DNA from 4 places in the Paenibacillus sp. CECT 9249 genome. Region 1 is predicted to be linked to each of the others. Evidence: riboswitches for the same ligand, from Rfam matches in the RefSeq annotation. Region 1 holds a riboswitch; each other region holds the start of a gene.

Evidence for each region. Region 1 has a riboswitch for cyclic di-AMP ahead of LQ229_RS25050 (KamA family radical SAM protein). Riboswitches for the same ligand answer to the same signal wherever they lie in the genome.
Region 2: another riboswitch for cyclic di-AMP. It lies ahead of LQ229_RS16375 (hypothetical protein); the one in region 1 lies ahead of LQ229_RS25050 (KamA family radical SAM protein).
Region 3: another riboswitch for cyclic di-AMP. It lies ahead of LQ229_RS21345 (C40 family peptidase); the one in region 1 lies ahead of LQ229_RS25050 (KamA family radical SAM protein).
Region 4: another riboswitch for cyclic di-AMP. It lies ahead of LQ229_RS22395 (3D domain-containing protein); the one in region 1 lies ahead of LQ229_RS25050 (KamA family radical SAM protein).

What each region holds. Positions count from the first base shown of each region.
Region 1 covers NZ_CAKKLI010000065.1:298-7,672, forward strand. The annotation lists tRNA gene LQ229_RS25020 (tRNA-Gly) at 67-140, opposite strand; tRNA gene LQ229_RS25025 (tRNA-Pro) at 152-228, opposite strand; tRNA gene LQ229_RS25030 (tRNA-Arg) at 266-342, opposite strand; tRNA gene LQ229_RS25035 (tRNA-Gly) at 367-441, opposite strand; gene LQ229_RS25040 (polyprenyl synthetase family protein) at 570-1,490, opposite strand; gene LQ229_RS25045 (SOS response-associated peptidase) at 1,622-2,302, shown strand; gene LQ229_RS25050 (KamA family radical SAM protein) at 2,386-3,564, opposite strand; cyclic di-AMP (ydaO/yuaA leader) riboswitch at 3,761-3,905, opposite strand; gene LQ229_RS25055 (sigma-70 family RNA polymerase sigma factor) at 4,087-4,668, shown strand; gene LQ229_RS25060 (DUF4367 domain-containing protein) at 4,661-5,500, shown strand; gene LQ229_RS25065 (hypothetical protein) at 5,561-6,013, opposite strand; gene LQ229_RS25070 (nucleoside hydrolase) at 6,448-7,375, opposite strand, start outside.
Region 2 covers NZ_CAKKLI010000023.1:18,833-26,207, forward strand. The annotation lists gene LQ229_RS16355 (ABC transporter ATP-binding protein) at 1-248, shown strand, start outside; gene LQ229_RS16360 (YbaK/EbsC family protein) at 334-780, opposite strand; gene LQ229_RS16365 (response regulator) at 960-1,658, opposite strand; gene LQ229_RS16370 (ATP-binding protein) at 1,675-3,201, opposite strand; cyclic di-AMP (ydaO/yuaA leader) riboswitch at 3,470-3,649, shown strand; gene LQ229_RS16375 (hypothetical protein) at 3,768-4,109, shown strand; gene LQ229_RS16380 (hypothetical protein) at 4,091-4,198, shown strand; gene kdpF (K(+)-transporting ATPase subunit F) at 4,198-4,275, shown strand; gene kdpA (potassium-transporting ATPase subunit KdpA) at 4,308-5,978, shown strand; gene kdpB (potassium-transporting ATPase subunit KdpB) at 6,004-7,375, shown strand, end outside.
Region 3 covers NZ_CAKKLI010000042.1:1,892-9,266, forward strand. The annotation lists gene LQ229_RS21340 (AraC family transcriptional regulator) at 1-1,411, shown strand, start outside; gene LQ229_RS21345 (C40 family peptidase) at 1,526-2,032, opposite strand; cyclic di-AMP (ydaO/yuaA leader) riboswitch at 2,037-2,174, opposite strand; gene LQ229_RS21350 (hypothetical protein) at 2,416-3,237, opposite strand; gene LQ229_RS21355 (M1 family metallopeptidase) at 3,251-5,236, opposite strand; gene LQ229_RS21360 (YwhD family protein) at 5,410-5,910, shown strand; gene LQ229_RS21365 (hypothetical protein) at 6,115-6,261, shown strand; gene LQ229_RS21370 (S-layer homology domain-containing protein) at 7,203-7,375, opposite strand, start outside.
Region 4 covers NZ_CAKKLI010000047.1:6,442-13,816, forward strand. The annotation lists gene LQ229_RS22360 (stage 0 sporulation family protein) at 1-40, shown strand, start outside; gene yabA (DNA replication initiation control protein YabA) at 72-437, shown strand; gene LQ229_RS22370 (tRNA1(Val) (adenine(37)-N6)-methyltransferase) at 498-1,247, shown strand; gene rsmI (16S rRNA (cytidine(1402)-2'-O)-methyltransferase) at 1,255-2,148, shown strand; gene LQ229_RS22380 (AbrB/MazE/SpoVT family DNA-binding domain-containing protein) at 2,309-2,563, opposite strand; gene LQ229_RS22385 (HD domain-containing protein) at 2,881-4,140, shown strand; gene LQ229_RS22390 (TatD family hydrolase) at 4,207-4,974, shown strand; cyclic di-AMP (ydaO/yuaA leader) riboswitch at 5,157-5,354, shown strand; gene LQ229_RS22395 (3D domain-containing protein) at 5,696-6,772, shown strand; gene rnmV (ribonuclease M5) at 6,874-7,375, shown strand, end outside.

The DNA of each region.
Region 1 (7,375 bases):
GCGCGGGTTCTCTTCCCACACAACCGCCAATTAAAAAAGCCACCCAAAGGTGGCATGCTTTATGTATGGAGCGGGTGATGGGAATCGAACCCACGCTACCAGCTTGGAAGGCTGGAGTTCTACCATTGAACTACACCCGCAAATACTGAAATGGTCGGGACGACACGATTTGAACATGCGACCCCCTGGTCCCAAACCAGGTGCTCTACCAAGCTGAGCTACGTCCCGTCATCAAGAAGCTAATGTTAGCTTGCAAGAGTAAAAATGGCGTGCCCTGAGAGATTCGAACTCCCGACCTTTTGATTCGTAGTCAAACGCTCTATCCGGCTGAGCTAAGGGCACAAACATTGTGTTGTTCATTGGAGATGGAGCGGACGACGGGAATCGAACCCGCGACCCTCGCCTTGGCAAGGCGATGCTCTACCGCTGAGCCACGTCCGCACCTTATCGCAATCTTCGGATCGATTTATCGATCAGTTTCATCAGCGACAAGTAATAATATATCAAAAATCTCCGCAGAATGCAATCGATTTTTTAAATTATTTTTATAGTAAATATTTCCTCGCCAGTTATGCCGTAATTAGCGTAACTTGCTGAAACTTTTCTCTCCATGGGGATACCGTGGTCAGCGATTCCAGCAGTTCCGCCGCTTTTTGCCGATGCAGCGTTTGAATAATTTTCGAATATTCCATGCAGCCCGAATCATTGATGTAATCGATGCACTCTTGTTTTTTCGCCAATAGGTCCGATTGCGTCAGTTTTCCCTCATAATATTGTTTCATGTAAGGGAACGACTCTTCGGCCGACAGCAAATAAAGAATTGGAAGCGTGCGTTTTTTCCGCAAAATATCGTTTTTCATATCAAAGCGCAACAGATCTTTCAGATCGTTCTCAAGTTGCGCTATAATTCCGCTGTAATAGGCGATTTCTTTCATCGTGCCGGCAGCCTTCGAATCGAGCCCCAACTCGGCGTACCCCATATAGCAGGCCAAATGGATCAGGGAGCCCGATTTTTGATATACCATGGCGATATATTGTTGTTCGGTCGTCACATTTTGTTCCAAATCGGCAAATTGGCCGTTCAACGATTCCAATAAGATGCGGCTGATCTCCCTCGTCAGCGTGACGGGTCCCCCCTTGCCGTTCGTCAGCTCGGCGCTCTCGGCTACCGCCCCCATTAACAGCGCCAATACGCCGTTGATGACGTATTCCTGCCGGTATTGCATCCAAAGCTTGTCCTTGTTGTCTTGATCCTGAAGGTCGTCGGCGATGTCGGCCGCCAGCATGATCATCTCGGTAATCGCCGCCGTTCGATCCAGATTGGGAGACGAACCGCCGAGCATGAGATGGGCGTATCTCGTTATTTCACCCCACCCGGTTTGTTCCGATCCTTTTTCATAAACGCATTCCTTCAACAGCTTGTTAAACTCTTCGATGCGAACGTATTTGTCCACCATATCGATCATCGTCTGCATTACTTCGGGCCGCATGCGTATTCCCTCCCCTTATCGACAACAAATTATTATATTTTTACAATATCAACCAATGTAAAATTGTTCAACTCCAAATATTAGAACGTTATAATGAAGATATCATTTGCAAGCGTTAGGGGGCATAGCTTATGTGCGGGCGTTATACGATAACGGTAACGATGGAGGAATTGCTGCTTCGCTTCTTTATTGAAGGCAATACATTGATCGATTATCAGCCCAGATATAATGTCGCTCCGGGACAATTCGTTCCGGCCATCGTGCATGACGGCAAAAACAACCGCCTCGGCGGGTTGAAATGGGGGCTGATTCCCGAATGGTCGAAAGAAGAGAAATTGAAATTTCCGACTTTCAACGCCCGTGCCGAGACGATTGCGGATAAAGCGGCGTTTCGAACGCCATTTCGCCGCAAACGATGCATCATTCCCGCGGATTCGTTCTATGAGTGGAAAGCGACCGATACGGGGAAACAGCCGATGCGGATTATGCTGAAAAATAAAGCGATTTTCGCGCTGGCCGGCCTGTACGACACATGGACGCGGGAAGACGGCACGAAAATCAGCACATGCACGGTCGTTACAACGACGCCGAATCGATTGATGTCCGATATTCATGACCGGATGCCCGTTATTTTACGGCCGGAAGACGAGAAAATATGGCTGAACCGGGCCATTCAGGATCCGGCCGATCTTCAGCCGCTGCTTGTCCCTTATCCGGAGGAAGAGATGACGGCCTATCCCGTTTCTCCCCTAGTTGGCAGCGTTAAGAACGATTCCGAAGAATGCGTGCGCGTCTGGAATCCTGGGCCATAAACGCAATAAAGCCTCCGTTTCCGCCATACGCGTGCAACGGAGGCTTATTCTATTTAGCGGCCGATTTGCCCGTTTACGTTCGTTTAAACGGCATTTTTCCCCGTCCGCTTCTGCGGCATATCGGGAAGCTTATTCACCGAAACGACTTTATCCGTCTTTTTCTTCGGCTTCGTCCAATACCGCTCGCTTCCCGGCAAATCGTCGAACCAAGCCGCGTCTTCCGGACAATCCAATATCATAAATTTCCCGTATTGTCCGTCCCGCGACTGGTGATACTTCAAATAGGCCTTGCCGTCCTCGATCGCCAATATTTCGATTTTGCCCGACGTATGGCTCATCGATAAGCGAACGCGCTTGCCGAGACCCGACGTTCTCGCCTTGGCTTCTTCGACGATCCGGTATACGCGCTCAAGCGGCAAGACGAAATCGCGGTTTCCGGCCACCGGACGATTGATAAAGAAATAATACGGGGTTACGCCGGCCCATGACAATTTGTCAAGCAGTTCTCCCAGAACGACCGGGTCGTCGTTAATGCCGCGAAGAACCGGCGTTTGATTGACGACGATCGCGCCCGCGTTATGCAGCGCTTCGAATCCCTTCCGCGCTTCCGGCGTAATTTCGCGCGGATGGTTAATATGAGCCATCACGTAAATCCGCTGATCGGAAGTCGAATGCTCGCGGATCGTCTCGAGCAGTTCCTCGTCCTCATAGATGCGCATCGGGTTGAACACCGGTATTTTGGACCCGAGCCGAATGATTTTGACATGATCGATTTCCCGGAGCCGCTGTAAAATCATTTTCAGCTTGGCCGTAGCCAAAATGAGGCTGTCGCCCCCGGTTAACAGCACATTGTTAATTTCCGGATGCTTCGCAATGTAGTCCAATCCCGGTTCGACGTCAGACATCGCCTCTTTGACGTCATTGCGAAACAACCGTTTACGGAAGCAATACCGGCAATATGCGCCGCATACTTCCGATACGATCAGAAGAGCCGTCGTGTCGTACTTGTGCTGACAGCCTGGCACGACGTAATTCGTATCCTCGTCCGAGGCATCCCAACGTCCGTATTCCTGCAGTTCCCCTTCATTGGGAATGACCAACTTCTTGATCGGGTCGTTCGGATCGCTCCAATCGATTAAATTCAAGTAATAATCGTTCACTCGAAAAACGAATTTATCCGTTATTTGCTTTAGCCGTTCCCTTTCCTTCTCCGGTATTTGAGTAATTTTGTCAATATCGATAATGTACTTCGGTTGCGGCATTTCTAATTCCTCCCGTATTCAAATTTTGAATGTGCTGCATGATTTGATAAGACTGGCTTCGATCCCCTCCCCCAATGCACAAATAAAAAAGACCCCAACAATGCGCAAGGATAATCCTGCGCCGTTCAGGGCCAAAAAAAAACGCAAAATGACCCCGACAAAATGAGGGTCAAAGAAGTTGTGCTATTAGATTTGGAATTTGACCCATCCAACGCTGACGAGGTTAGCTGACGGACTCGGGAAAGATGGTTCCCTACGTTTGCATGGCAAACGACTCGCCCCCATTGATTGGTTCCCCCGCTTTTCAACATTGCATATTGAAAATTAAGCGTATACTTATTGTAGCGGATCGCATATGTTATGTCAACAAATCGCCTCCAATATATGTCGTTTTTTCCATCCCCCACTTTTTTTAACACGTAACTTCTTTACAGTTTTAACCTGCTGGGCTACGATATGAATAGCTAAAAAGCAATCATACTTCCCTTTTCCGCTTCATCACCTGCTAAGGAGAGAATACAATTGACGGACCAATGGTTCAGCTTGTTCCGCAATAACATTCATTCGTTGGACGACCAAACGCAGCGAATGTTGTTTCAACTGTTCCGGGAACTTGTATATCGCGACATTTACTTTATGCTTAACGATCATTCGCTAACGGAAGATGTGATTCAAGATTCTTTTATTAAAGCGATGCAGAGCGGCAGCAAAATACGCGAAGATTCGAACATTAGAGCATGGCTGAAAAAAGTCGCGAGAAATTCGGCTTACGATTTAATAAGAAAAAATAAAAAATATCATCATATTTCCGACCCTGAACTCGTCAATACTATAGAAGAGTTTTCAAGCGAAAACGAATTGTCTTCTCAGGTCGACCATGCGGTCGAAACGCTTATTCGCAACGAAACCTTGTACGCCACGTTAAGCGAGCTTAAATACGAGTACAAAATCGTCCTCTTCCTGCATTATATTGTGGGCATGCCCTATCGCGAAATCGAACAGGAGCTTGGCATTTCCCATAGCGTATTAACGCAGCGTATGGCGAGAGCCCGCAAAAAACTGGCGGACAAATTTCAGAAAAAATGGGTGAGGAATTATGAGTAACGACAGAGAAACGTTGCAAACATCCGATGAACAACGTATCGCCGACATGGTTAAACAATATCATGCCAGCATAGAAATTCCAGACGGAGAGCAGGCTTGGTTGCAAATGCGCTCTACATTGCAGGCGGCAAGAAAGCGGCGGCGGGTATTCCGCGTCTCGGCGATCGGGGCGGCAATCGCTTGTTTCTCCATACTAATCGGGCTTTCCTTCGGCGCCATGAATCAAACCTATGCGTTCTCCGGCTTCTCGACCATCTTCAAAAAAGTTCAGAACGGGTTCGTAAGCATTATGTTCGACACTAGCCCGGCGCACAAAAACGGAGCCAAGACCGCTCCGCCGCCGGATTACGACTTGAATACCGGCAAGCCGTATGCGGATCAAAGCGGCGCACAAGGCAATCAACCGGATCATAGCTATGCGGGCAACGCGGTCACGCCGGAAACGTCAAGCTTTGAAACAGCAGGAAAAAAAGTAAATTTCGCCATGCTCGTTCCCACGTATACGCCGGATGGACTGACGCTTGAATCCGTTAATATTTATCGCGATGCCGACGGTGCCTATCGCAGTATGGATGCGATATATTCCTACGACGGAGAACAAAGGTTGCTGTTAATTCAGCAAAAAATCGAACAAGGCGGCGAAGCGTCGGTTAGCATCAATCAAGCGTCCGGCGAAATTAAAGACGTGAATATTCACGGCAATCAGGCAGTGCTCGTCTTGTACGCCGGCGGAGGAGCGAATTTGGAATGGATCGCGGGCGACACGAGAATCACGCTAACCGGTTCATTGGATGAGCAAGAACTGATGAAGTTCGCCAGATCGTTGCAATGAGTTAGATAAGGGGCCATGTCCACATGGAAATCGTGGGCGGCCCCTTCCGTTTAAATGCGATTAATTGACAAGGATCGAACCGGTGTATTTAACCCCTTGCTCGGTTGTGTCCCCTTTTTTGGCCCAGTGAGTCGATTTGATGCGGTAATAATACCCGGTAGACAGTTCCCTCGATTCCGACCCGTATACGGTCGATCTGTTGGTTGCGGTAGACGTGCTTGTGGAGCCTACATCGACCCAAGTGGAACCTGTCCATCTCTGCACAAGCGTTGATACGCCTACTGTATCTACCGTCTGCTTGGCGGTCGTTCTGCCGCTTACGACCACTTTTCCGTCCCCATCATTCGACAGTGTGGCGCTGCCTGAATCCAAATACTTATGGTTCGGGTCGAAGACGCCGAAAGGTTGAACAAGGCCCGCTTCGATCGGCGGAGGAGGCGTTTTGGCGCCTTCAACGGACGAGCCTTCGGCATTCGCAAGCCGGACCGGGAGAAGCGCCAACAAAATAAGCAAAACTGCCGTTCCTCCTGCAAAACTTCTCTTGAACTTCGCTTTGATCGACCTTTTCTCCATGTAAAATTCCTCACTTTCCATATTTATGTATGACTACATAAATAATAACGTTTCAAAATGGAAAAAGTTGACGATTTTTATCGAAATTTTTATAAATTTTTCGTTAACAGATAAAGATTTGCCGCGTCCTATATGTAGAGCAAAAATAAAGGGGAGGAATGCTATGGGCATAGAGCAACTGCGAGCCGTTGCGATCGTCGTATCAAGTGTGGTTGTTGTTTGCACCGTCGTCGTCATATCGATGATCAATGTCGGGAAAATGAAAGCATGGGATAAACGATGACAATACAAAAACCCGTCCGAAAGGCAAAAGATGATTTCGCCCTTGAACGGGATTGTCTGCTTGCAATTATAAGTACAAGCCTCTACTCTAATTAAACGATGCGTTTCAGGAAGTGCTGCAAAAACCGATCCGCATCCACTTCCAGACAAACGTCCATATTCGGTTCTTGTTCCGCTCTGGCGCGCAAGTCGCCCACCGTTCTGCCGATGGAATAAATCCCTTCCGTATCGACTTGCACATGAATCGGCTTCGTCTTGACGAAAGTCGGATCGATGACGACGCCGACGGCCAGCGGATCGTGAAGCGCGCAACCGAGAATGCCGGGATAGAAGCTCGTATAAGAATCCATGTAATAGTCCGTAATATCGGCCATAAAGCGGCTTAGCTTCGTATTTTTCTCCCGCCAATTCGCAAGCTCCGCACGCGGAAGAAGCGTCTTCATCGTTACGTCCAACCCGACGAGCGTAATCGGCACGCCGGAACGGAACAGAAATTCCGCCGCTTCCGGATCGGCATATATATTCGCTTCCGCATGCGGCGTTACGTTGCCGGGCACGGTTACCGCGCCGCCCATAATAACGACCCGCTTCAATAAATGAACGATTTCCGGATCTTTCATAATCGCGAGCGCCATATTGGTCATCGTGCCGACCGCAATGACGGTCACTTCATGCGGACGTTTCCGCGCCTGTTCCACAATAAACTCGGCAGCATGCATATCGAGCGCCGCCCCCTTAGGTTCCGACAGCTCGGCGTCTCCCAAACCGTTATGCCCGTGAACGGACACGGTCTTCCCTTTGAGCGGCGGGCGGAATAACGGCTCGGCCGCTCCGGGAATAACCGGAATATCATCCCGGTCCAGTTGTTCGAGCACTTGCAGCGAATTGCGGGACGCTTCCTCCACCGTCACATTGCCGAAGCATGTCGTCAAGCCGAGCAGTTCCAGCTCGGGGGAACGAACAGCGTATGCGATCGCCATCGCGTCGTCGATTCCGGTATCCACATCTAGAATGATCGGC
Region 2 (7,375 bases), on a different contig from region 1:
CCCGCGTTATTGTCCATAATCCTCGCGTCATCTGGGCTGATGAGCCTACCGGAGCTTTGGATACTGTGACATCGGAAGCGATCGTAACTCTGCTGCGCAAGATCAATGCAGATAAGCAAGTGACCATCGTTATCGTCACGCATGACCCGATAGTTGCATCAGCAACAGATCGTGTCATCCGTATGAAAGACGGAAGACTAACCGATTCTGTTGAGCGCGACAGGGTGGAAGAAACGGGCGGAAGATAAGCCATGAGCGTGTTTAGTAATGCTAATTAATGCTGCCCGTTCCTAGATGATGCTGCATTCAGGAACGGGCAGCATTTTCAGATGATTAAAGAAGAACCGCTTCAACGTGATTTAATTCTTCCAATGCTTGAGGTTGTATTTTTAGTGTGTACGTTCGCTCGCCAGTACCTCCATAAATGAATGGGTAATGGTACAGGTTTTTATCTATAACGAAAGGTAAGTTTAGACCAATTAAAGGAATGCTACCTACTTCAAATCCTGTTGCTTTCTTAACTTCTTTGCCTGATGCTAATTTAACTTCACTACACTCCAATATTTCGGCTAATTCATCAAAATTGACTTTCCCGCGACTCCCAGACACAACGACCGCAAAGAATCCTTTATCGGTATTTATGATTAATGTCGGGGCTGTTTGTCCAATTTCGATTCCAAAATAGTCTGCACCGTCTTGTGCCGAAAGAATTGCCCTTTCATGTTTCATCAACTCGTACGAATATTTACATTTCTTCAAAATTTCCTTTAAGTGTTCCATACCAACACACCTCCACTTGGTATATTTTAACATACCCTTTAGACGGAAGCGAAACATTCCTCAAACACGGCATGCCTGAATTGTTCAGGATAGTAACACATTCATTCGCTTGTTCCATCTCTGATTGTGTCAGTTTGAAAGTTAAGCTTGCCCTATACAACATTCGAAAACGTTCGCGGTCATTCAGCGGCGAGAAAGCGATATCCAACGCCGGGTTCTGTTACAATGTATTTTGGTTCCGCAGGATTGTCTTCAAGCTTCTTCCTCAAGTGCCCGATGTATATGCGCAAATAATGCCGATTGGAATCGTCGTGTTCGTTCCAAACTTGTTTCAACAATTGGCTTTTCGTAATGACTCTTCCAGCATTAAAGGCTAGAATTTTCAACAAATCAAACTCCGTCGGAGATAGCTTGATCGGTTCTCCCTTCAATTCCACACTTCTTTGCGCAACATTGATCATCAGTTCTCCATGGTGCAGGACGGGCTCTTCTTGGGACCCGGCCGAGTGTCGAAGCGCTACGCGAATCCGCGCCACAAGCTCTCCCATCCCGAATGGTTTGGTCACATAATCGTCAGCCCCGTTATCCAGCGCAATGATTTTATCCGCCTCCCGGTCAATTGCAGTAAGGACGATTACAGGCAAATTGGACCATTCCCGAATTCGCCTTAGTACAACCAGGCCGGATTGATCCGGCAATCCCAAGTCGAGTATCATGAGATCCGGAGCGTCAAGAGAAGCTTGCTCTATTCCCTCTTCCCCGGTTGACGCTTCATATACGGTGTATTTATGAGCTTGCAGCGTCACTTTGAGCAATTTCCGTATCTGGGAGTCGTCTTCCACAACAAGAATTCGAATGTTATGTTCATGGTTCATCATTCGTCACGTCCTCCTATTAATTGGTGGCATATTGGTTATCTTGGTCAAGCGGAAGGGATATTGTTATGATCGCTCCTTTTGGCTCGTTAGGCTTTGCGGAGATGGTTCCCCCATGCAATTCCGCGATCCCTTTGCTGATGGCCAGCCCCAAGCCCGTTCCCGTGAGCTGCCCGGTTTGTTCGGAACGGTAAAACTTTTCAAAAATGCGTTCCAATTCATCTTCCTTCAGCCCGATTCCTTGATCGGCAACAGATAGTTGGGCGAATTCGCTGTCTACCTTGACAGACAAGACGATCTCACTATGATCTGGGCTATATTTGATCGCATTGCTGAGCACATTGATTAGCATTTGCTCGAGCAGAGCTTCATCGCCAAGAACGATGGGGATCTCATCGGGCAGGTCAAGGCGAATCGTGCGATGCTCCTGGTAGCCTTTCAACTGCATTAAAGTCGAGCCGATGATTTCCTCCATTTCGCATTCATTTTTCCGTAATGTAAGCATGCCGCCTTCGAGCCGGGCCATACCCAGCAAATTCAAAACCAACCGATTCATACGAAGCGCGCCATCCCGAATGGTGACAAGAAGTTCCATTCGTTGCTCGGCGGTAAACAGTTTCTCGCCATCGATCAGCCCCGTTGCCGAACCGATAATGGCTGCGAGCGGAGTACGGAGCTCATGCGAGACGGAATTCAGAATGGCGATGCGAAGCCGCTCGGATTCGGCGGTCAGATGAGCCAGTTTTGCCTCTTCCTCGAACTTGACGCGTGCGACCGCACTGGCCGCCAGTCCGCCAACCGCTTCAAACAACAAGGCTTGTTCCGGTAAGGTTTCGCTTCTCTCGCGCTGGGAAATAAGAACCATAACTCCGAATCGGTGTTCCTCGATCTGAAGAGGGATAAAGTGCCCGATGAGTCCGCCCGTATGGGAGATTCCTTTTTCCAATGGCTTACCTTGTTTGTAAACGCGTTTAGCAAGAGCAAGCTCGGCTTGTTCCTGCACATGATGGGCAAATGGGCTGGAACGACGGGCGAGCGTAAGCTCATTGTTGTTTTCAACCAGATAGATCGTGACGTCCATTTTCAGGGTTTCAGATAGCTGCCGGGTAAAACGGTCCAGCAATGATGGCATATCGACGGCAGAACCGATCTGTTTACTGAGCGCATAGAGCGTAGCGGTTTGCTTTTCTTTTTGCTTGGAATAAAGCACTTGTTGTTTAAGCCGCGCTGCCAAACTGGCTGTTATAACCGCGACCGCCAAATAAACGGCAAAGGATATCAAATACCTTAAATCTGCGACCGTGAAACTGATTACCGGCGGCACAAAAAAGAAATCAAAGGACAACAAGCCGAGCAAGGCTGCAAAGAATGCCGGCCGCAGTCCCCAAACTGCGGCATTCAAAAGAACGGGGAGTAAGAAGATCAGTGCAATATTGGTCGTTTCAAACGCGATACCAAATGGCTTTAACAGGATCGTCATCCCGGCGATAAGCAGTACGGAAATGATGTAAGGATGCCAGTCGAATTTTGAAAGGGACTTTGTCATGGTCTGTGCCTCCCATATCAATGATGAATCACTTTTACCATAAGCGTACTGTAAATAAAGCGTAAAAGAAACGTTATCCGGGGGTAAAAGTTCCGTAAAAATCTTGAAAATGAAAGAAAACAAGAGTAAAAGGGAGGAAAAGGAAGATCCCGAGCGATGAAGCATTCAATTGCAATTAGACAATAAAATTTACACCAATACCCGCCGTGCATGGCTTTACAATTTTTTGCATTCGGCGTAACATACGATTCATGAATTCAATGATTCACCGTTTTATTCGCTGAATTGCCTTTCAGGCAAACGGGGGAACCAATTGCGGAAGCTTGTGTGAGAGCGAGCATTCGCGCGGGGTGAATCCTGCCACCGAGATTCGACTCGTTGGCAGGTAGGGCGACTCTCACCGCCCGAATCCGTCAGCTAACCTCGTAAGCGACATAGGAGAGGCAACATTTATCAAAACCAGACACGGTTTATTCGCTGTGTCTTGGAAGTTGATGAAAAGCGACCTCTTTTCGTCAGCTTCTTTTTTGTTGCCTCCCCGTTTATGGACAGGAGGGACACGCGTGATGATTCAAGACGATTATTTTCTCGTTTCAGCGCCGACGGAAGGCGGCCAAGCATTTTTGCGGACGTTGGCGATGAAAGAAATGCCATATGCTGCATTGACGAACAATAAAACCGAAAAGCAAGTTCTGGAGGAAATCGGAGTCAAGCATATTCTAATGGTGAATGCAAAAGAAAGTCGCGCACCGATGATACCCGAGATGCCAATCAGGAAGGTTTACCTGTTTGAACAAAGCTTGAATTGGTGTTGCAGGTACATTCAAATATGCCGTCTCTGGACGACAAAACGAGAAATCGTAAAGTCTGAAAAAGGAGGCATGAATGTATGCTGGATATCGGAATGATTGCCTTGGCGGCTGCACTGGCCGCATCCATGATTGGCCTTGCCGGTTGGGCAGGCAAGGTTGTCGAGGAAGGACGTGGGGAAGCATGATGTGGGCGCTGGGGATCGTCGCAATCTTCATGTTTGTCTATCTGGTTTACGCTTTGGTTAAACCGGAGAAATTCTAAATCCGCTTGTTTTTAGGAAGGAGTATCGTGATATGGCCGGAATCATTGCCATTGTTGTTACATTATTGCCGGTGCTGCTGCTGGCTCGGCCCACCGGACTATATATGGCCAAAGCTTTTGATTATAACCAGTCAGGACTCGATCGATTTTACGGTCCATTGGAAAAATTGATTTATGCCATCGGAGGCATTCGCCAAGAGAATCAAACCTGGCGGAAATACGCCGCGACATTAGTGGTCAGCAATACCGTCATGATCTTGCTCGTTTATCTCGTGTTCCGAACACAGGCGTATTTGCCGTTGAATCCGGCCGGCATTGCCAATATGGACCCAAGTCTTGCGTTCAATACGGCGATCAGTTTTATGACCAACACGAATTTGCAGCACTACAGCGGTGAGAGCGGATTATCGTATTTGTCGCAAATGATTGCCATCGTTTTTATGATGTTTACGGCTCCGGCCACTGCGCTTGCCGCGGTGTTCGCTTTTATGCGCGGGCTGGCGGGCAAGCCGCTAGGCAACTTTTTCGTCGATATGACTCGCGCCATTACGCGGGTTTTGCTGCCGATTGCCTTTGTCACGGCATTCATTCTAATTGCGCAGGGGGTTCCGCAAACGCTGGAACCCGCGGCGGTCGCTCAAACGCTTCAGGGCGGAGAACAAACGATTGCCAGGGGCCCGATGGGTTCGTTCTTGTCGATTAAAGAGCTTGGGAATAACGGCGGGGGATTTATGGGCGTCAACTCGGCCCACCCGTTTGAAAATCCCAATGCGATCAGCAATCTGATCCAAATCTTGCTGATGATGCTGCTTACGACATCCCTGCCGTTTGCATACGGGAAGATGGTTGGGAATGCCAAGCAAGGACGAGTGCTGTTTGTTTCCATGGCCACGCTTTTTATTGTTTTGCTAGGCGTTTCGCTGACAGCCGAGAATGCCGGCAACCCTGCTTTGAACGCGCTCGGTATTCAGCATAATCAAGGGAGCATGGAAGGCAAGGAAGTCCGATTCGGTCTGGCGCAGTCATCGTTATACTCCGTCGTCACCACAGCCTCGGAAACGGGGGCGGTGAACACGATGCATGATACGTTAACGCCAATTGGCGGTATGATCGCCATCGCCAACATGATGCTGAATACCGCATTCGGCGGTGTCGGGGCCGGCTTTATGAACGTACTGATGTACGCCATGATCGGTGTGTTTCTATCGGGCTTGATGGTAGGTCGTACACCGGAATTTCTGGGTAAAAAACTGGAAGGCAAGGAAATGAAGCTGATTGCCGTCACGATGTTGGTTTCGCCTTTTCTAATTCTGGTTCCAACAGCTGTCGCGCTGTTCAGCTATCCCGATACCATCTCCAATCCGGGCTTTCACGGCTTAACGCAAGCGATGTATGAATATACCTCGTCTGCGGCCAACAACGGTTCCGGGTATGAAGGGTTGGGCGATAATACGTTGTTCTGGAACATTACGACAGGAATCGTGATGTACGTGGGCCGTTTCTTCTCCATTGTCGCCTTGCTTGCAGTAGCCGCTTCGCTTGCCGCCAAGAAGCCGGCGCCGGAAACAACAGGCACCTTCCGGACAGACACAGGTTTGTTCGCCGTAGTATTTTTGGCCGCTGTGCTGATCGTTGGTGCGTTGACGTTCTTTCCAAGTCTCGTACTCGGTCCGATTGCGGAACAGTTAACATTGAAGCCATAAGTTTGATTTAATGGAGGTTCTTAAGATGCAAACCAAAAAATCCATGCTTAGTGGGCCGATTATTCGGAATGCTGTCAAGGAAGCGTTCATGAAGCTGGACCCTAGAGTCATGTTTCGTAATCCGATCCTGTTTGTGGTGGAGATTGGTTTTATCATCACGTTGTTTCTATGCTTTGTTCCCGGAGCGTTCCAAGGTTCGACACCGGGTTGGTTCAATATGGTGGTCGCCGCCATTTTGCTGGTGACGTTGTTGTTTGCGAACTTTGCGGAGGCATTGGCTGAAGGAAGAGGCAAGGCGCAAGCCGATTCGTTAAAACAAACGAAAAAAGACATTGTTGCAAACAAATGGGTTGGGGGAGAGATGAAGCAGGTTGCTTCAACGGATCTACGTAAAGGAGATATCGTCGTCATATCACAGGGAGAAATGATTCCGGGAGATGGCGAGGTGATTGAAGGGCTCGCATCGGTAGACGAATCGGCCATCACGGGAGAGTCCGCGCCTGTTATTAAGGAAGCCGGAGGCGATTTCTGTTCCGTAACGGGCGGAACGCGTGTCATTAGTGACCAGATTAAAGTGAGGATCACCAGCGATCCTGGCGAATCGTTTCTGGATCGGATGATTGCACTTGTTGAAGGCGCAAAGCGGCAAAAAACGCCGAATGAAATTGCCCTGAATACGGTTCTGATCAGTTTGACCCTGATTTTCCTGATTGTCGTTGCGACACTGCCGTTTTTCGGGAACTACTTGAATATTGAAATTGATGTGGCTGTCCTCATTGCCTTGCTCGTTTGCCTCATCCCGACCACAATCGGAGGGCTATTGTCTGCCATCGGAATCGCGGGAATGGACAGAGTGACCCGGTTTAACGTGCTCGCCATGTCGGGGAAGGCTGTGGAAACTGCCGGAGATATCAATACGATCATTTTGGACAAGACCGGTACAATCACGTATGGCAACCGGATGGCGAGCGAGTTTATCGCGGTTGGCGGCGCAAAGCAAAGCGATGTAGGCGAATGGGCGGCTATCAGTTCATTGAAGGATGAGACGCCGGAAGGGCGTTCCGTACTGGACTTGATGAAAAAGCTGGAACTCGGGTACAACGAATCATCTGCTTCCGGTGGGGAGTTCATCGAATTCAAAGCGGAAACACGAATGAGCGGGATCGATTTGACAGATGGTCGCAAAGTGCGCAAAGGGGCTGTCGACGCGATTAAAAAATGGGTAGCTGCGCAGAACGGGACTATACCGAACGATCTGGATGCGGCAGCTGATAAAGTTGCTTCTGCCGGGGGAACACCGCTAGCAGTGGCGGTCGATAACCAAATTTATGGCGTCATCTATTTAAAAGATACCGTCAAGCCCGGCATGCGCGAACGTTTCGACCAAATGCGCCAAA
Region 3 (7,375 bases), on a different contig from region 1:
CATCGAAAATTTGCGGTATACGGTGGAAGGATTGACGTTTTTGCTGTCGCTCATCCTGTCCATACTGTTCAGCATCAATTTGTATTCGCCGATTCAGAAGCTTGTCCGTACGTTAAGGGGATCGCAAACGCAGGAAGCCGCTTCGCACGACGGCAATGAGTTTCATTATTTGGACCGCGAAATCAACCGCATGATGAGCAATGTCCATTCGTTGAACGAGGCGCTGTCGTATACGCTTCCGCTGGCGAACGAACGCTTTTTCGTGAAAATGCTGAAAAATAATTATCCGTACGACGACGAGAGCATCGGGGCTTTTTTGAAAAACAGCAATTTTACGTTTGAGAACGATCATTTTATGATTGCCCTGATTCAAATTCATTTCCGCAAGCCGTTTTACGATACGTTTACGGAGCGTTTCCAGAACGAAGCGTCGCAAAAAATAGTAACAGTGATGAAAACGTTCATGCCGCCGCAGTGTCCCGGCTATTTCCTGGAGATTGATTCGCATTTGTTCTGCCTGCTGATTAATTTGCCCGCCCAATCGGACCGAACGGCGTATGAGGAGTATTGCGAAGAAATGGTGGGACTGTTCAAAAACGACGAGCACCTCTTGCGCATCTGTGCCGGCATTGGGGGGATTCGCCAAGGGTATAAGGGGATGCAGGAGTCTTACATCGAAGCGATGAAAGCGTTATGGCGCGTATCGCCGTTCGACGGCAAGCGGGTGTACGCGTATACGGGGAGCGATCAAGTACCCGCTCGCTATTTGCTGAGCAAGCATGACGAGAATAAACTGTTTAATTTGCTCATGTCGGGGAAACAAGAGGATGTATACGAGCTGTTGAAGCGGGTGATCGATGCGAATATCGGGCAAGGCATCCCCGATTCGATGATTAGGGAATTGTATATGCATTTCTATATTGTCGGGCTGCAGGTGCTGAAGCAGAAAGACCGGTCGCTGGACGATTCCGTCAGCAAGGAATATGTAAGCTTCATTATGTCGGGAGAATCGTTATCGGTAGACGAAATTACGCAATATATCTTTTCTTTCTTTGAAAATATTATGTTCGTATGCAGCAACGCGCAGCAGAAATTCGATGTTACCGCGTTTAAAAAATTTATAGACGAGCATTATAGCGAGGATATTCATCTGGAATATTTGGCGCAAAAGTACAACACTTCCGCCAAATATATGTCGCGCCTGTTGAAGAACGAGCTTGGCATCGGATTCCAGGAATATCTTCAACAGCTTCGCATCGGCAAAGCGAAGGAACTGCTGCGGCATTCGGACAAGCCGATCGCGCAAATATGGGAGGAAGTGGGGTTCAACAACCGAAATACGTTTATCCGGGCCTTCAAAAATCAAGAAGGGATTACGCCCAGCGATTACCGGAAAAATATACGCGCATAATGTTGGGCATAGATCAAGCCCGTCCATTCGATGCAAGAACGGACGGGCTTATTTCATGCATATAATAAAGCCCGCCGGGCTTGTCCGAAGGACTTCCGCAGCGGGCCTCATTTATTATTCTACTTCCACATCGTCATGATCCGAAGATTCATCCGGCTCAATGGCAATATCTTCATAAAGCTCCGTATTTAATACTCGTTTCGCTCCGACATAGCGTTTCTCATAATAGGAATCGCTCATACTGGAGAGGGTAATTCCTTTCTTGGTAGAGGCATGGGCGAATTTGCCTTCCCCGACGTAAATGCCGACATGGGAAATGCCTTTCCCGCTCGTATTGAAGAATACGAGATCTCCGGCTTGCAATTCGTCTTTCGCAACTTTCTGGCCGATAGAATGTTGGGATTTGGACGTACGCGGCAATTCGATGTCGAATTGTTTGAAAATATACGTCGTAAATCCGGAGCAATCGAAACCGCTTGTCGTCGTGCCGCCGCTTTTGTACTTTGTGCCGATGACGTCACCGATTGCCTGGTCGAGCTTGGAGTCCGCGAAAACGCTACCAACTTGCACGGTAAACAGAAGAGCGAGACCCGCTACTGCGCTGATGATTTTCTTCTTCAAAACAAAATACTCCTTCCAATGCCGACGAGGTTAGCTCAAGGGTTCGGTAGAAGGTTCCCTATGATCACTCTGCAACGAGATCAATTCACCCGAAATGGTTCCCCCGTTTCCCGGTGCGATAGGAATTGGGCAATATTATGTAAGCACCAAAAATATAATAGTTACAAAATTGATTACAAAGTTATTACAAAATCTTCACGAATTTCATTGTAACAGATGAAATCGACTTTTTCAAACCTTTTTTTCGCGCAGATTTGATAACGATTTGTCCAATGTGGTAAAAAAACCGTTACAGCTTGCGAATCGATATTTCCGGACATGAAAAAAACCTCTGCTTTCGCGGTACGAAAGCGAGAGGTTTGCGAATAAGTATGGGAGGGATGTTACCATTCTCGTGTTTTGCCATGCCAAATGTGATATTGCGAGGCCGTTTGCCATATTTTAAAAATAGGGCGGAACAGATGATACGATTGTTGCAAGATGAGCGCAACGAGACCCGTCCAAATCATGGCCGCTGCCGTAAACAGGCTTCCCACGACGAGAGCGACGCCAAGCAGAGTGAGCGCGACGCCCATGACCGGGATGATAGAGCGGATCGACAGCCATAACGAGAGCAGAATTCCTCTGCCGCCGATTTTGCCGAATTGCATGAAGAGAGACATTTGATGAATGAGGAGCGCGAAGGCGCCCCAAGCGAGCAAGTACGGAACTCCTTTATAGATCATCGATTGATAGGCAACTTCCTCCGCCAGCAGGCGAAGGATCCGGGGGACGATCCATACGGCCGGGACCAGCGCGACGATCGTTTCCAACCAGTAGAAGATCAGGATCGGCTTCCATGCTTTTCGGATCCCTCTGAAGAAGAGCGGTCCCGCCTCGTCCGACCGGTGGTGAATAGAGTAGAGAAGGCCCGCGTTAATGAAAGGCGACATCAACATGCGGATCGCGAACATGCCGGCAAGCATCCAAATATAATAGTCGGCGAGATCGGTTTTGATCAGTTGAAATTGTCCTTCCATCATGAACAGATGCACGCTCAGCTCCGTCGGAGCCGGATTAGGGTATCTCGCCAGCAGCGGGCTGACGATCGATTCTATGAAACGGTACAGGAAAAATCCCCATAACAATTGGTACAAAAATAAAATGATGACGATATAGAAATGGTCTTTAACCGTTTTCCATCCCTCTTTGATATATTGCTTCATCGGCCAACCCACCTCACCACGCGAGCGCGTTCAACAGGCTCTCGATTATTTTCACAACGCTCAAATTCCACCGCGTTCGAACCGGTTCTTCGACATGCGCCTTCATATAATTGTTAATATGTTTATTCTCGAGCACGATCGTATGCTGCGGATCGATCATCACCCATTCCAGCGGCGAAGTATGGGTAAGCTTATATTGTACCGTTGTCGTTTGCCCGTCCCAATTTTTGCGAACCGTTTTCCCGTCTTGAAATTGGAAGACGATCGGCACCGGATGGTAATCGCCGCCGCGTTTGCGAATGACGACGAACGATTCGGATTGGCGGACGCCGTCTACCTCGATCGTTCTCGAGTCGATCCGTTCGACGGCGAAGTCGGCCATTAGACCGCCGTATACGTATTGGTTGAAATAGTCCGTCCATTTTTTCTTCGTCACTTGTTCTACGACCCTCTGGAAATCGGCCGTTGTCGGATGCTTGAATCTCCATTTGTTAAAGTAGGTGCGCATAATTTTATTCATTGTCTTCGTCCCGACCTGGCGTTCGATGCCGATCAAGACAAGCTTCGCTCTGGTATAGACGTTTTCCGCATAATGGCTATGGTTGTTGAATTGCCAAGCCAGCTGCGGCAGAGGCGCCGGATCGGTCATATAGCTTGCCTGGATCGGCAAGTTGGGCACGATGCCGTACTCCGCTTCCATGACGCGGTCTTCCGCATACGATGTAAAGCCTTCGTCGAGCCACGCCTCCTCGAATTCATTGCTGGCAATCATGCCGTAGAAATATTGATGCCCGATCTCATGCACGACCGTCCGCTCGAGCAAATCGTATCCGGGATTGCCGCTCTCGGCTCCGAACGCGGTAACCAGCGTCGGGTATTCCATCCCCCCCGCGCCGTTCCCGTCCTTGGGCGGGACGACGATCGAGAGCGTGGAGTACGGATATTGGCCAAACCATTCGCTGTACCTCGTCAACGACGCTTTGGCGGCGTGAAAATACCGCTCTTTCAAATCTTTATGCAGCGGATCCAAATACAATTTAATGCGTACGCCAGGCACGTTCGGCGCGGAGAATGGTTCCTCGGCATATATGAAATCGGGAGAAGCGGCCCAAGCGAAGTCATGCACATCGTCGGCGTAATATTGATACGTCTTCGTGCCGTTTCGAACGACCGCTTCGCCTGTCGGGAAGCCGGTTGCCGCAACGATATAGGATGACGGGACCTGAATGTTGACGCTATAGATGCCGAAATTGGAGTAAAACTCGGAATTTCCGTGATATTGATGCAAATTCCACCCTTCGGCCGTTCGTCCTCTCATGCCGGCCGTTTCGTAAGCGGATAGTTTCGGAAACCATTGGCCCGCCATGACAAAATCGCCTGCGGCTCCCATTCGGGCGAATACTTGGGGCAATTTCACCGTGAACTTCATTTTCAACGTTACCGTCTCGTCCGGCTTGATCGGCTGGGGAAGGCGAATTTTCATCAAAGTGCGGTCATGCGCGTTGTTATCGTCGGGCTGAACGAACGAAGCCCTCTGCATGAGGGAGGCGCCTTCGGTCGTAAGCACATCGGTTACTTCCATGGAGCCGTATCCGCCTTCCTTCATCGTATCGTTCCTGAGCCTGCCTCCGGATTCCCGCATAAACGTCGTGTTCATCGATTCGAACGCGTTCGGATAGAGGTGGAAATACAGCTCCTCCACTTCGTTTTTGCCGGGATTCGTCCAAGATACCGTTTGCTCCCCGAACAATGATTTGGTCGGACCGGAATCGTCCAATCGCACATTGATATGGTACTCGACCAAACGATCGCTGAGCACTTCCGATTTCGGCGATTGAATCGTTTGCGGTTCAACGTAACCATGGTTCTGGCGTCCCTCCGGCCCGAACGAAGTGATCGAAGGATCGGATTTGCTGTAGATCATCCACAGGACGAATACGGCGGCTATCGTGATGGAGAGAGAGATGAGCACAATTCGTTTGGTATGGCGTGAAGTCATACACTTTTACCTCCCGTTGACAAGCTTCTACAGCATGTATATGTTTGCATTTTCGAGATTATTAGCTAAAATGAAATTAAATCTAAGGCCATGCTCCGGCACCGGATCGATGCGCTGCGGCGGGGATTTCCGGGCCGCATGGTTTGACTGGAATTTCAGGAGGACTTTGAATGATGAATAATGGGGAACAGAAAGAGAAGAAGATGTTCGCTTTAAATATTGTCGGTACGAAAAAACATAAAGGCTTCGGCGCCGGTTCGATCGATTTGAATAACGTCTCGCCGGTCATTATCGATCGGGGAGAGGCATACGTCGATGTCGGCGCGTTGCATGCCAAGAGCAAGGTAGAGAAGGGCATCAAATTCCTGACGGACCGGAGCGAAGTGCCGAACGGCCGGAAGTGCTGGGTCGTGTGGGTGGCCGTCGACCATACGGAAGAGGGAGCGTATTACGCCGGGGCTACGGCCTGCGAAATGCTGGTTGACGAGGAGGCGCGCCGCGGGTGGAAAATTCTCGCCGATCATGTCAACAAGCTGGACTACGCGTTGAAACGCCGCTTCATCTTCGAAGGCTTGGACGACAGCGAGAAAGCGGCGCTGCGCCAATTGCTCATGACGCAGAAGCCGGAGTGGTGGGAACGTTCGCCCGAAGAGCTGAAGGAAGCTTTGGCGTAGGCGCGATCGCTGCGAGGGACCTTACATGGCGTAAGGTCCTTTTTTATGGCCGGCGCCGGGCCGGGCGGCCGCGAGTGGGCTGGGGCTTGCGGATCCGTGCGCGGCGGCTAGCGGCGGCGGGATGTGAATGGAGCGTTATGCCGCGACGACGGCGGCGTACGAATCGTGATGGTCATGCGACCGCCCTGGTATGGATGAAGCGCAATGACTACGGTGACACGGTTGCGTATGGACCGCAATGACCATGCAATGGACCACGCGATGACGGCTGCCAATCAGCGCAATTGGGTTGCACGCTCGGCCGTCCGCCGCTGGATTTTGTCCAATGTTATCGCCATTTCGATGCCGTAATGCCACTCTTCATTGGAATTCATCCAATCAAATCTTCAAAAACGGGGCTAAAACACGGAAAGGCGGTCAAACCATTGGATGATTTCCAATCCGAGCCCCTCTTGAACGAAAAATTTGCAGTTTTCATTGGACATTTTCCAACGGGCAACGGGCCTTATGAACAATAAATCGAATAATTTGCGCAAATAACTTTTCTGTATGGGGCGGGGCATTCCACCTTAATTTCTTGTGAGGAGGGAGGGGAGACTGAAGCAGCATGAATTAGTGGAATAAACTACCTTTATTCTATAACATCCAACGGGAATGTTTGATTTAGTGGGAATTTTCGGAGCTAATTAGCAGGTTATATAGTAAAAAGGCTGGCATGGGCGGAATTAGAGGTAGATTTTGGAGCTAATGTGGAAAAAGTGAGAAGAACGGCCGAATTACCTCCGGTTTTTGGCGCTAGTTACGTCAAAACTATGAGCGGCGGCGTCCGCTATATCCCAACCCAGCAAGTACTACTCCATGCTCCATCCAAATCAACCACGCGAGGATCGCTTACACTCAACGCAACCAAACGAGGACCTCCAAACTCATCCCAACCAAGCTCGGGACCGGCTCCGCTCAACCTAGCCTGACAAAAGTGACCACTAGCCTAGCTTAGCAAGACCGACCTTACCTATTCTTACCTAACAAGGGGCCGCCCTCTCTTAGCCTGACCTAACGGAACAAGCTTACCTCCCATCCCCTGTCGCCTAGCGTAACCAAACAGAACAAACTTATCTCCTCATTCCCTGTTACTTGGCCCACCTAACGGAACAACCTTACCTTTCATTCCCTGCCATTTAGCGCCACCTAACGCAACATACCTTACCTCCTCATTCCCTGCCGCCCCGGCTTACCCGCAAATTAGAAAACCGCAGGAGCGAGCGCTCCTGCGGTTCATCATCTTCGAGACGCTAGCGCGTTAGCAGATTGTATACAATCTGCGTTCCTTCCGCGCGCGTCATTTGCGCAAGCGGCGCAAACCGGTCGCCGCCGCGTCCTTGGACGAGGCCGGTTCGAGCGGCCGCGTCGATGTAAGGGAGCGCCCACGCGCCGGCGACATCCCGGTCCGCGAAGGCGGAAGCCT
Region 4 (7,375 bases), on a different contig from region 1:
AGCGAAAGAACTTCCTTTTGATGATGTTGTTGTAAAATAAGCGTTTATTTTTTACGCTCTGGGGTGGGAACTTGGAGAAAAAAGATATTTTCACGCAAATCAATGATATTGAATCGCAAATGGGCGTTCTCCATCAAGATCTAGGGGCCTTAAAACTGATCGTCAAACAGCTGTTGGAGGAAAACCAGCGTTTAAGCATAGAAAATCAACAATTACGGAAAATATTAAAACGCGAATCGATGCCGGAATCGGAACGATTAGCCGAGAGCGCCGAACAAACGGAGGCCAAACTATCCAAGACGAATGCCGTCGTCGGCGAAGGCTATGACAATTTGGCGCGCCTTTACCATGAAGGGTTTCATATTTGCAACGTATATTATGGCCATCTGCGTACGGAAGGCGACTGCTTGTTCTGTCTGTCATTTTTGAATAAATAACTTGCCGTAGGCTTAACGCCTACGGTTTTTTCAATCTATTCCAGGTAAAGGACGAAGGCAATGAATACGGATCTATTGCGGGAAACAGAGCGCTTGGACGATTTGTTAACCCATGATTTGAAAATTATCCAGAGCGACGAAGTGTTCAGCTTCTCGCTCGACGCGGTGCTGCTCGCGCGCTTCTCCTCCGTGCCGAAGCATGGCAAAGTGCTGGATTTATGCACAGGCAACGGCGTGATCCCGCTGTTGTTATCCACAAGGACGAAAGCGGCGATCGACGGCGTCGAAATTCAGGAACGAGTGCACGATATGGCGCGGCGCAGCGTCAAGCTGAACGGGTTGGAAGAGCAGATTCGTATCATACGCGGCGATTTGCGCGAATATCACCAAATGGCCGGATATGAGAGCTATGATGCCATTACGGTCAATCCGCCGTACATGCCGCTTCGGACGGGAGATTTGAAAGTGAATGAGTATCAAGCGTTGGCGCGTCATGAAATCGCATGTACGCTTGAAGATGTGATTCTCGCCTGCAAACGGTTAATTCGCACCGGCGGTAAAGTGGCGATGGTTCATCGCCCGTCCAGGCTCGGCGAAATCGTTAGTCTCATGCGCCGGCACCGGCTTGAGCCGAAGCGGATCCGGTTCGTGCATCCCCGTATCGATATGGAGGCGAATATGGTGCTGATTGAAGCGCTCCGCGACGGCAAGCCCGATATTCGGTTATTGCCTCCGCTCATTGTATATAATGAAAGAAACGAATATTGCGAAGAACTGATGCAAGTCTATTACGGAGCCAGAGAGGGATAGATGAACGATGACGGTTGATATTCAACGAAGTTTTCAGTCTCAGTCGGGAGACCGGCAGACCGGGACGCTATATCTGGTCGCGACGCCGATCGGCAATTTGGAGGATATGACTTATCGCGCCGTACGCACGCTGCGGGAAGCCGACATTATCGCCGCCGAGGATACGCGCCAAACGCGGAAGCTGCTCGCTCACTTCCAAATTTCCGCCAAATTGTTCAGCTATCATGAGCATAACAAGCATGCGAGCGGTCCTGAAATCATTCGCTATATAATAGAAGGAAAAAATATTGCGCTCGTCAGCGACGCCGGTCTGCCGGCGATTTCCGACCCCGGCGCCGACCTGGTGCAACTGGCCCTCGCCGAACGCATTCCCGTCGTCCCGGTACCCGGCGCGAACGCGGCGCTGTCGGCGCTAATCGCCTCGGGGCTTGCCACCGACCGGTTTACGTTTATCGGGTTTTTGCCGCGCGACAACAAGGGCATCGAGAATGCGCTGCGTTCGCTGCGCTCGGCCGAGGGAACGCTCATTTTCTACGAATCCCCTCATCGTACGGCCAAAACGTTGAAGCATATGCTGGACATTTTGGGCAACCGCCGAATCGTGCTCGCGCGCGAATTAACGAAGAAATTCGAGGAATGGGCGCGGGGAACGATCGAGCAATGTCTGGCGTGGTTGGAGGAGCATCCTCCGCAAGGCGAGTACTGCCTTGTCGTGGAGGCGGGGACGTCGGAGGAAGAGGAACGGGATGCCATATGGTGGCAAGCGCTCTCGATCGAAGAGCATGTCGGGCATTACGAGGCGCGAAACGGAGGCAACCGGAAAGAAGCGATGAAACAGGCGGCGTCCGACCGGAATGTCTCGAAGCGGGATGTGTATAACGCTTTGCTCCGTCAGGAGTAAGGTAGTAAAGAGTCGGGCGGGATGGGATCCACGGATGGTTTATCCACAGGTTAGGAAAAAAAATACCCCTCGCGGCCGGGTTCAAAGCCGAGAAAGGTACCAAGGAGATATAAAAAGGTTAGAATTAACATGTGTATAAATCTATTATATACTATTTTACTTAGTTTGTCACAGGTGTTGGTATTTCAGAAATACATTCGTGACAAACAATTTTTCCTTTAAAGTATGTAACGTTTTCCGCGTTGCCGCAAAAGATGCAAGCAGGCTCGTATTTCTTGAGCATTATGCGCTCGCCGTCTACGTATATTTCCAAGGCGTCCTTCTCGCCAATGCCAAGCGTGCGGCGAAGTTCGATCGGAATAACGACCCGACCTAATTCGTCGACTTTTCTTACGATTCCTGTGGATTTCATCATAGTAAATCCTTTCTCCTCTCAAAAATGTGATGCTTCGACATATTTCGACATCTTTCTAGCTTTTTTTATGATAATAATAGTACCAAGCTTTCCCAAATAAGTCAACCTGTAAAATTAGCGGCAAGCGTACTAATTTATGGTTTCTACATGATAATTCATAGAATTTTAAAATTTCCAAGCAGGAAAAACCGCTTGTAAATTGGAAAACTAGCGATGACATAATTCGACAAAGATCTTTGTTTTTTAGTTTGTAGATTCGACATGAACGTTTCGACATAGACATGAAAACGAAAAATAAGAAATGAGAGGTGGTTATTATGCATCAGGCGCTTGCAGAGGAAAAAGTATTCAAGGACCCGGTTCATCAATATATTCACGTGCAAGACCAGACGATTTGGGATTTGATCAATACGCGCGAATTTCAACGTTTGCGCCGCATTCGCCAGCTTGGAACGTCTTATTTGACATTTCATGGAGCCGAGCATAGCAGGTTCTCCCATTCGCTCGGGGTGTACGAAATTACGCGCCGCATCATCTCCCAATTCGAACGCAGGGACGACGCCGATTGGCCGCAAGAGGAGAGGATGCTTGCGCTATGCGCCGCCTTGCTGCATGACCTCGGTCATGGGCCCTTTTCCCATTCGATCGAAGAAGCGTTCCGCATGCATCACGAAGATTGGACATGCCGCATTATAATGGAAGATTCTGAAATCAACGCCGTGCTCAGCCGGATTGCGCCCGACTTTCCCGAGCGAGTCGCCGCCGTCATTCGCAAGACGTACGAGAAGCCGATCGTCGTGAATCTCGTATCCAGCCCGCTCGATGCCGACCGGATGGATTATTTGCTGCGCGACGCCCATTTTACGGGCGTAAACTACGGAACGTTCGACATGGATCGCATTTTGCGTCTGCTTCGCCCGCACCAGGGACGAATCGTGGTGAAAGAAAGCGGCATGCATGCGGTGGAGGATTATTTTATGTCGAGATACCAAATGTATTGGCAGGTCTATTTTCACCCGGTGACGAGAAGCTCCGAGATCATTCTTAGACAAATTTTTCGCAGAGCGAAGGAACTGTTCGACAGCGGACACCGGTTTCGGTTCATGATCGAACCGCTGCCGGCTTTGTTTAAAGGCGAAATATCGATGAAACAATATGTACAATTGGATGAGGCGTTGGTTCAAACCGTATTTATGCAATGGATCCAAGACGAAGACGAAATATTGTCGGATTTATGCCGCCGCTTCATAGAGCGCAAATTGTACAAATATAGCGTGATTCCGGCGTTAGACCGGATGCTGGAGGAGGAGCTTCGCGACCAGTTCCGGCAGGCGGGTTTGCATCCCGATTACGATTTGGAGGTCGATTATCCGACGGACGAGGCGATGACGGCCCGTATATGGCTGCTTGACCGGCACGGCCACGTCAAGGATATTGCCGAAGTGTCCGATATTATTCGTTCGATCGGAGGCATACATAAAGGAAAATACCGCCTGTATTATCCGGACCATAAACTGAAAGCGGCGATGCATCGTTTTCGTCCCGACATCGCCAAGCTGTTTGAGTTGAACGAATGATATGATATATAGGAAGAGAAACGACAACGAGTATCGAATTCGACAAATGTACAGGAGGACAAAGAGATGCTATTCGACACACATACTCATTTGGATGCGGCGCAATTTGACGAAGATCGCGAAGAAGTGATCGCGCGCGCTTTGGAGCAAGGCGTTAGCCGGATGATTAATATCGGATTTAACCGGGAAACGATTCCGACGACGATGGAGCTTGCGGAGAAATACGATTTTATTTATGCGGCCGTAGGCTGGCATCCGCAAGACGCCGTTACGATGCGGCCGGAAGATTTGGACTGGATCGCGGAGCTGTGCCGCCACGACAAAGTGGTGGCGATCGGCGAAATCGGCCTGGATTATTACTGGGATACGTCTCCGCAAGACGTTCAGCAGAGCGTGTTTCGACAACAGATCGGCCTCGCTCGCAATTTACAGATGCCGATCGTGATCCATAATCGAGACGCCCATGCGGATGTGGTTCGCATTTTGCGGGAAGAACATGCCGAAGAAGTCGGCGGCGTCATGCATTGTTTTTCCGGAAGCTGGGAAATTGCTAAACAATGTCTCGATCTCGGTTTCTATATTTCGTTTGGCGGACCAATTACTTACAAAAATGCCAAGCAGCCAAAAGAGGTGCTTTCGCAAGTTCCGCTCGACCGATTATTGATCGAAACAGACTCCCCTTATCTTACACCTCATCCATTTCGTGGAATACGAAATGAGACCGGTTATGTACGTCTGGTGGCGGAGGCGGCAGCTGCGTTAAAGGGGTTGGAATTAGAAGAATTATCCAAAATTACGTTCCAAAATGCGTTAAATTGTTTTCGATTTGACTGAAAAACGCTGAAAAAGGCATGAAAAAGCGATTTATAAAGCAAAATTAAAGGATTTGTTAAAGAAAAGGGCCGTTTATTACAATTTTTTAATCTATTTTTCAGAAATACGTGGTAAAAGTCGGCTTTACAATCATCGCGGTTACAGAGTATGATTCAAATCAGAGTTTGATATCATATTTCTTCAAACCAGTCTCGCTGAGTCTCCGAACGGAGAACGGGGGAACCGAATGACGCGAACGATTGCGATCGCATCATTGATTTCTTCCAAGGGTCTAGGGGTGAATTTTGCGCCATTTCGCCATGAGCGGAATAGGCTCGAATAGGGCGACTCTCACGTCCGAATCCGACAGCTAACCTCGTAAGCGTGCAGAGAGAGGTAACCTCGTGCGTCCAATGCCTAATTTACATGTCGATACCGGAAGCCACGAAAGAGGTCCCTCTTACGTTGGCTTTCTTTTTCGTTTTCGAATAAAGACGTCCAAGACGTCATAGGCATAGAAAACGGGAGGTGAGGACTTACCTGGCACACTGGTGAGGACACAGGAAACGCAGCACCTAGAGTTCATGGCAAGCGATGTTTTCAATGCGGATCCTGTGAAAAATCTGTTATAGTCGCGTCTCAATGAATCATGCGAAACACTTAGGCGGCGGGACTATGAAGGAGGACCGAAGAAGTGGGCAATTTCCAACTAGAGGAGACCCATGGAAGACGATCATCCAGCATGTCTTTCGCGTGGCGATGGATGCATGAAAACTTGCAATTGGTCATACTACTCGCTATCGTTTCTCTTGCTTTATCTTTCATGTTGATGGTGCTCTTGAACGTAACGGCTAAGAAAGAAATCGCTTTAGTCGTGAATGGACAACACCGACAGGTCGAAACAACACACAGAACTTTGCAGCACCTGCTGGATGAACAAGCTATCTTGGTCGGCGCGCACGATTACATCTCGGCGTCCCCTTTATCGGAGATAAAGGACGGCGACATGATTCGAATCGATCATGCGGTACCCGTGCATGTGACCGCCGATGGGCAGACGAAGACGGTGTATACGACCGCATCTACCGTTCAGGACGTAATCAAGGCAAATCAAATTACTATATCCGAGCATGACAAAGTTTTCCCTTCTCCGGACACCGCGATCAACGGCGACATGGATATTAAAATCGTGCGGGTGGAGAAAAAACTGGAAGAACGGCAGTTGACCGTTCCGTTCCAAATTGTCACAAAAGAAGACCCTACCTTGGCGGCCGGTAAAGAAAAGCTGGTGCAGAAAGGCCAGGAAGGCGTCGTGATTCAAAAAATTGAAAATATATTTCAAGACGGAAAGCTGGTTTCTTCCGTCATGGTCGACAAAACGGTTCAGAACGAAACGAAGGACAAAATCGTAGCGGTCGGCACGAAGAAAGAAACGCCGCAAGTAACCGTGTTGTCGGCGAAATCGCCTGATATGGCGACAACAACCAAAAACGATGTTACGTTCTCCTACAAGAAGGTTTTGAAAAACGTTAGCTTAACGGCCTATTCCGCGGAAGAAGACGGCATCGGCACCAAGACGGCGTCGGGGACTCGCGTAACCGAAGGGCGTACGATCGCGGTCGATACGAAAGTCATTCCGATGGGATGGTGGGTATACATCGAAGGCATCGGCTTCCGCCGGGCGGAAGACAAGGGAGGCGCCATCAAAGGCAATAAGATCGACGTGTATATCGATAGCTTGAAAGAAGCGAAGCGTTTCGGCCGCAAGAAAGGCCATACCGTATACGTCATCGGGCCCAATAAGCCGGAAGCGAGCTAATCGCGCGGAGCACTGGCATTTATTCGATAAATATGTTGTAATGCTAAGAAGAGGGATTCACCTCTTCTTTTTTAATGCACGAAAGGATGTTACCCTGGTTTATGATAAAAGAAATCATTGTCGTCGAAGGCAAAGACGATACGGCCGCGATTAAGCGGGCGGTGGACGCAGATACGATCGAGACGGGCGGATCGGCGATTGATGAAGCCGTTTTGCGGCGGATCGCGCTCGCGCAAGAGCGCCGGGGCGTGATCGTATTTACCGATCCGGATCACGCCGGAGAACGGATCCGCAAAATCATATCCGCCCGCATACCGGGCTGCAAGCACGCCTTCTTGAAGCTGTCCGATGCGACCCGGGAAGGGGATATCGGCGTCGAGAACGCTTCGCCTGAGGCGATTCGCGCGGCGCTGGACAGCGTGCGCAGCGAGGTTGAGGCGGCTGGAAGTCAGATCGATTGGGAAGACTTAATGGAAGCGGGCCTCATCATCCATCCGCAGTCCGCAAAGCGCAGGAAAGCGATGGGGGAACTGCTGGGCATCGGTTATTGCAACGGCAAGCAATTTTACAAGCGCTGCGCCGCGTTTCAAATTAGCCGCGAGG